3 regions of the Streptomyces sp. P3 genome follow, and region 2 is predicted to be linked to each of the others. Evidence: riboswitches for the same ligand, from Rfam matches in the RefSeq annotation. Region 2 holds a riboswitch; each other region holds the start of a gene.

Region 1 (2,257 bases), 3.8 Mb from region 2:
CCTCGGAGCCCGGCAGCCGGACGGGCTCCGCCCCGGTGGCGAGGACCAGGACGCCGTAGGGGACGGGCCCGCGTCCGGTGTCCAGCTCGTGGTCGGCGGGCCGCAGGCCGAGGACCTCGCGGCCGAGCTCCAGCCGGATGCCTAGGCCCTCGAAGTCGACGTCGAAGGCGGAGTTCTCGGCCTTGCCGAGCAGCACCGCCTTGGACAGCGGCGGCCGGTCGTAGGGCTGGTGCGGTTCCGCGCCGATCAGGGTGACGGCTCCGTCGAAGCCCTGTTCGCGCAGGGCGACCGCGGTCTGGACCCCGGCCATGCCCGCGCCGACGACGACCACGCTCCGCGCCCCGGACCGGCCCTCTTCCTGCCTCTGCTCGCTCACCCGATCACCATAGACACCTGACGTTTTGTCAGTCAGCCGCCCTGCTCGGTGACCTGCTCCACACCGCGAGGGGCGTCCCGTGCTTCGCGGGCGGTTTACTCCTCTTCGTCCGGGATCTGCTCCACGACGCTGGTGCCGTGGCCCGCCTGCGACTCCCACTCCCAGGTCTCGGCGAGGCGCAGCCGGCCGTCGGGCAGCTCCACGACCGTCGACACGCAGTGCCCCGAGGAGGTCGTCCCGTCGTGCCCCAGCTGGACGTACCGGAAGTCGAGCCGGTCCCCCTCGCGGGTGCCCACCAGACGCCCGCGCACGACGTCGCCGCCCGCGTACTCGGCCCACACCGCCCCGTCCCGCTCGTGGTAGGCGAAGCGGGTGCGCGGGCCGACCTGCCCGGGGGCCTGGTCGGCCACGGGGGCGAGGACGAGACCGTCGAGCGAGCGTGCCATGGGCGGGGGCTCCCTTACTGAGGCGTGTCGCGGCGGGCTAGGGTGGCCAACGTAGAGCACTCGCGGGAGCCCGGACGCACCGGGCTGAGAGGGAGGCTGGCGGCCTCCGACCGTACGAACCTGATCCGGGTCATGCCGGCGAAGGGAGGGGCTGGACGCCCATGCCGTCTCCACGCACATCAGACGTCCTCGTCATCGGGGGCGGGATCATCGGGCTGGTCACCGCCTGGCGGGCCGCGCAGCGCGGCCTCACGACGGCGGTGGTGGACCCGGAGCCGGGCGGCGGGGCCGCCCAGGTGGCCGCCGGGATGCTGGCCGCCGTCACGGAACTGCACTACGGCGAGCAGACCCTGCTCGGTCTCAACCTCGCCTCGGCCCGCCGCTATCCGGACTTCGCGGCGGAGCTGACGGAGCTGACCGGCCTCGGCGTCGGCTACCGGCGCTGCGGCACGCTCGCGGTCGCGCTGGACGCCGACGACCGCACCCACCTGCGCGAACTGCACGCCCTGCAACGGCAGTCGGGGCTGGAGTCGGAATGGCTGTCCGGGCGCGAGTGCCGGCGTCTGGAGCCGATGCTCGCGCCGGGGGTGCGCGGCGGACTGCGGGCGGACGGCGACCACCAGGTCGATCCGCGACGGCTGGCCCTGGCCCTGACGGCCGCCTGCGAGCGCGCGGGCGTCGTCTTCCATCGCACCTGGGCGGAGCGTCTGACGGTCGTGGGCGACCGGGCGACGGGGGCCGTCCTGCAGGACGGCGCGGCGGCGGCGGGGCAGGTGGTGCTCGCCGGCGGCAGTCTGAGCGGGCGGCTCGCGGGCGTCCCGCAGGACGTGCTGCCCGCCGTGCGGCCCGTCAAGGGGCAGGTGCTGCGGCTGGCCGTGCCGGCGCGGTGCGCGCCGTTCCTGAACCGGACCGTGCGGGCCGTGGTCCGCGGCAGCCAGGTCTACCTGGTCCCCCGGGAGAACGGCGAACTGGTGGTGGGCGCGACCAGCGAGGAGCTGGGCTGGGACACGACGGTGACGGCGGGGGGCGTGTACGAGTTGCTGCGCGACGCCCACGAGCTGGTCCCGGGCATCACCGAGCTGCCGCTCACCGAGACACGTGCGGGTCTGCGGCCGGGGTCCCCGGACAACGCGCCGCTGCTCGGGCCGACGGAGCTGCCCGGGCTGCTGCTGGCCACCGGGCACTACCGCAACGGCGTCCTGCTGACGCCGGTGACCGGTGACGCGATGGCGCAGGCCCTGGTCACCGGGGAGCTGCCGGACGAGGCCCGCCCCTTCACTCCGCGGCGTTTCGGCGCCGCCGCACTCCTGGAGCAGCCCGCGTGAACGCCCGTGTGCACATCTCGGTCAACGGCGAGCGGCGGGAGTTCGCCGCCGGCACCGCCCTCGACGGCGTCGTCCGGTCCCTGACGCCCGCCGCCTCCGGGGTGGCCGCC
Region 2 (2,257 bases):
GTTCTCCGCGTTGCTCAGCAGCCCGGCGAACTCGACCTGCCGGAAGCAGGTGCCGGTCGCGACGCCGGTGGGTGCGGTGGCCGGCTTGGGGTCGCCGAAGACCACCTCGGCGGGCGGCGAGGAGGCGTAGGAGACGACGAGCGGACGGTCGCCCTTGGCCTTCTTGCCGCCGGCGGACCCGGAGAACTCCACGGTGTAGGCCTGGTCCCAGCTGTCGACGACCTTCACCCCGTTCGCCTTGAGCTTCTTCCAGTAGCCCTCCCAGCCCGTGTCGCCGTACTGCGCGGCCGTGCCGAGCACGAAGCCGAGACCGGGCGAGGAGGTGGAGGCGTTCTCGGTGACGAGGAGGTCCTTGTACGCGGGCTTGACCAGGTCGTCGAAGGTGGCCGGCGGTGCCAGCTCGTGCTCGGTGAAGTACGCCTTGTCGTAGTTGACGCAGATGTCGCCGAAGTCGATGGGCGTCACGCGGTGCTTGCCGGCGTCCAGCTGGTACGGGGTGCCGACCTGGTCCAGCCCCTTCGCCTCGTACGGCTGGAACAGCCCGTTGTCGAGGGCGCGGGAGAGAAGGGTGTTGTCGATGCCGAAGAAGACGTCGCCCTGCGGGTGGTCCTTGGTGAGGATCGCCTTGTTGACGGCCTGCCCGGCGTCGCCGTCCTTGAGGACCTTCACCCGGTAGCCGGACTGCTTCTCGAAGTCGGCCAGCACGCTCTTGGAGACGGCCCACGAGTTGTGGCTGACGAGGGTGACGGTCTTGGATTCCGCCGCCGTGCCCGTCGCGTCCGTCGACGACCCGCACGCGGAGAGCGCGACCAGGCCGAGCCCGACGGCCGCGGCGACGAAGGTCTTGTTCTGCACTGGTTTTCCTCCTGGGCTGGACCAGGAAGAGACGCGGCCCTGCCCGGTGTCCACGCGGGACACCGGGCAGGGCGCAACAGCTCGAGTGATGACCGAACTTCCTACCCAGAATGACCTGGGCGAGGTTCAGAGGGTCTGCGGCCCGGTTGCCGCACTCTCAGCGCTGTGGCGCTCCCCTGTCGGAATATGAAGATGTCCGAATCTGACGATGTGATGTGGCCAGATTACCTCTCCGTGGCCGCGAGCTGACCACAGGCGCCGTCGATCTCCTGACCACGGGTGTCCCGGACGGTGACCGGCACCCCGTGGGCGGCGATCGCCTCGACGAACGCCTTCTCGTCCTCGGGCCGGGACGCCGTCCACTTCGAGCCCGGGGTCGGGTTCAGCGGGATCAGGTTGACGTGCACGGGCTTGCCGCGCAGCAGCCGGCCGAGCCGGTCGCCACGCCAGGCCTGGTCGTTGATGTCCCTGATCAGCGCGTACTCGATGGACAGCCGGCGGCCGGAGCGCTCGGTGTACTCGAACCCGGCGTCCAGTACCTCGCGCACCTTCCACCGCGTGTTCACGGGGACGAGCGTGTCGCGCAGCTCGTCGTCAGGGGCGTGCAGGGAGATCGCGAGCCGGCACTTGAAGCCCTCGTCGACGAACCGGTGGATGGCCGGCACGAGACCGACGGTCGACACGGTGATCCCCCGCTGGGAGAGCCCGAGCCCGTCGGGTGCCGGGTCGGTCAGCGCGCGGATGGCGTTGACGACCCGCTTGTAGTTGGCGAGCGGCTCGCCCATCCCCATGAAGACGATGTTCGACAGCCGCGCCGGCCCGCCGGGAACCTCCCCGTCGCGCAGCGCCCGCATCCCGTCGACGATCTGGTGCACGATCTCGGCGGTGGACAGGTTCCGGTCGAGCCCCGCCTGCCCGGTCGCGCAGAACGGGCAGTTCATCCCGCATCCGGCCTGCGAGCTGATGCACATGGTCACCCGGTCCGGGTACCGCATCAGCACCGACTCCACGAGCGTGCCGTCGAACAGCCGCCACAGCGTCTTGCGCGTGGTCCCCTGGTCCGTCGACAGGTGCCGCACGACCGACATCAGGTCCGGCAACAGCGCCTCGCGCAGCTTCTCGCGGGAACCGGCGGGGATGTCGGTCCACTCCGCCGGGTCGTGCGCGTAGCGCGCGAAGTAGTGCTGCGACAGCTGCTTGGCACGAAAGGGCTTCTCCCCGACCTCCGCCACGGCCTCCTTCCGCTCGGCGGGCGAGAGATCGGCAAGATGCCGCGGCGGCTTCTGAGCTCCGCGGGGGGCGACGAATGTGAGTTCTCCGGGCTTAGGCATAACACGACCAGTGTCGCAGATCATCTCCGGGGGCCCAGGCCAGAGGGGGGTGGGGGTGGTCACCCCTCGGT
Region 3 (2,257 bases), 1.8 Mb from region 2:
ATCATCGCGGCGCCGATACCGGAGGTGATGTGGTCGTACGCGGGCGCAACGTCCGTCGTCAGCGGGCCGAGCGTATAGAACGGAGCTTCATCACAGATCTCCTGCTGAAGGTCGATGTTCTCCTTGATCTTGTGCATCGGGACATGCCCCGGGCCTTCGATCATCGTCTGTACATGGAAACGCTTGGCGATCCTGTTGAGTTCCCCGAGCGTCCTCAACTCGGCGAACTGCGCCTCGTCGTTGGCGTCCGCGATGGACCCCGGCCGCAGCCCGTCGCCCAGCGAGTAGGTGACGTCGTAGGCGGCGAGGATCTCGCAGAGTTCCTCGAAGTTCTCGTAGAGGAACGACTCCTTGTGGTGGGCGAGGCACCAGGCGGCCATGATCGAGCCACCGCGCGACACGATGCCGGTCTTGCGGTTGGCCGTGAGCGGGACGTACGGGAGACGGACGCCCGCGTGGACCGTCATGTAGTCCACGCCCTGCTCGGCCTGCTCGATGACCGTGTCCTTGTAGATGTCCCAGGTCAGCTCCTCGGCACGGCCGTCGACCTTCTCCAGCGCCTGATACAGCGGCACCGTGCCGATGGGGACGGGGGAGTTGCGCAGCACCCATTCGCGAGTGGTGTGGATGTTGCGCCCGGTCGACAGATCCATGACCGTGTCGGCGCCCCAGCGGGTCGCCCAGGTCATCTTCTCGACCTCCTCCTCGATGGAGGACGTCACCGCCGAGTTGCCGATGTTGGCGTTGACCTTAACCAGGAATCGTTTGCCGATGATCATCGGCTCGATCTCCGGGTGGTTGACGTTGGCCGGCAGCACGGCCCGGCCCGCCGCTATCTCGTCGCGTACCACCTCGGGAGAGACGTTCTCCCGTATCGCCACGAACTCCATCTCGGGGGTGATCTCCCCACGGCGCGCATAAGCGAGCTGGGTGACGGCCTTGCCGTCCCGTCCACGGCGCGGCAGACGCGGCCTGCCCGGGAACACCGCGTCGAGGTTGCGCAGGCCCCCACGCGGCGAGGTGTGCTTGATGCCGTCGTCCTCGGGACGAACGGGACGGCCCGCGTACTCCTCGGTGTCGCCCCGCGAGATGATCCAGTTCTCCCGCAGCGGCAACAATCCCCTGCGCACGTCCGTCTCGACGAGCGGATCGGTGTATGGGCCGGACGTGTCGTACAGCGTGACCGACCGGCCGTTGGTGAGGTGCACCTGTCGGACCGGCACCCGGAGGTCGGGGCGATCGCCCTCGACGTATCCCTTGTGCCAACCGATGGACCTCCCGCCCTCCGCGTTGACGTCGACCGCGTTCTCGTTGGTGACGTCCTGCATGGAGGCAGGCGTGCGTGCGTCCTTGTTGGTCATGAGACCTACTCCCTACGCCGGCATTACCCGGTAACAGGTTCGGCGGTCGACGCAGCGGCTACCGTCTCCCGACGCTCATGGGAAACATCACTCGATTTGAGAGACGTTTCACGTGAAACATCGCGAAGACGGAGGTCAGCGTCCTCTCAGCCCGGTGCTCCGAGCTCCCGCGTGTGCAAAAGGTGGCTCCACGCTAGCGGCTTATGTGGCGCGGTGAACAGTGGGCCTCTTTCGTTCTTGCGATGATCGGGCGGTGACGACACACCAGCCCCCGTACCCACCGCCTGAGCCGCCCCGCCGGCCTGCCGCCGGAAACGGTCCCGGCGGTGGCCCGGGCACCGGTGCCACCAGCGGCTTCGAACAAGGCCCCGCACGCGGCCCCGGAGAAGACCGCGGTGTCGACGACGGCATGGACACCGGTGTCGGCAGCGGTCACTTTCACGAGCGCACCCACGGCTCCGGCCCAGATCATTCTCCGGGATACGCCGGCGGGTTGGGGGGGCTGAGCGGTCTGCGCCGCCAGGGCCGTCAGGGTCGTGGTGCGGCTCCGGGCGGCCAGGACCGGGTTCCCGGCGGCGCTTCTGCGCAGGGTCGCGGGGACGGACAGGCGAACCGGCCGGCACAGGCCGCGGCCGGGGCGGGTTCCGGGCAACCCACCGGCTCCCGCCCCACAAGCGGCTACGACCAGGACCGCGCACACGTGGCCGGGTACGGACACGCCCGACCCGAGCGGGGCAACCCGCAGGGACAGCCGTCCGGGTACGGGCGGGGGCAGAATCCAGGCGACGTACACGAACCGTTCCCCGACGCGGCTCGACCCAGCGGCTGGGGGAACAGCCCCGGCGAGCGCCATGACAGCGGCCACGGGCACCGCCACGACGACGCGCAAAGGGCCG

What was found. A riboswitch is a leader RNA that binds a small molecule or an ion and turns the genes downstream of it on or off. The one in region 2 is predicted to bind thiamine pyrophosphate.
Region 1: linked by a shared signal. The riboswitch ahead of thiO (glycine oxidase ThiO) and the one ahead of C6376_RS01215 (thiamine ABC transporter substrate binding subunit) in region 2 are both predicted to bind thiamine pyrophosphate.
Region 3: linked by a shared signal. The riboswitch ahead of thiC (phosphomethylpyrimidine synthase ThiC) and the one ahead of C6376_RS01215 (thiamine ABC transporter substrate binding subunit) in region 2 are both predicted to bind thiamine pyrophosphate.

Annotation. Positions count from the first base shown of each region.
Region 1 covers NZ_CP028369.1:4,130,725-4,132,981, reverse strand. The annotation lists gene C6376_RS18540 (NAD(P)/FAD-dependent oxidoreductase) at 1-376, opposite strand, end outside; gene C6376_RS18535 (hypothetical protein) at 472-822, opposite strand; TPP riboswitch at 875-986, shown strand; gene thiO (glycine oxidase ThiO) at 984-2,147, shown strand; gene thiS (sulfur carrier protein ThiS) at 2,156-2,257, shown strand, end outside.
Region 2 covers NZ_CP028369.1:319,448-321,704, forward strand. The annotation lists gene C6376_RS01215 (thiamine ABC transporter substrate binding subunit) at 1-855, opposite strand, end outside; TPP riboswitch at 936-1,043, opposite strand; gene rlmN (23S rRNA (adenine(2503)-C(2))-methyltransferase RlmN) at 1,080-2,186, opposite strand.
Region 3 covers NZ_CP028369.1:2,085,866-2,088,122, forward strand. The annotation lists gene thiC (phosphomethylpyrimidine synthase ThiC) at 1-1,361, opposite strand, end outside; TPP riboswitch at 1,354-1,542, opposite strand; gene C6376_RS09290 (YibE/F family protein) at 2,062-2,257, shown strand, end outside.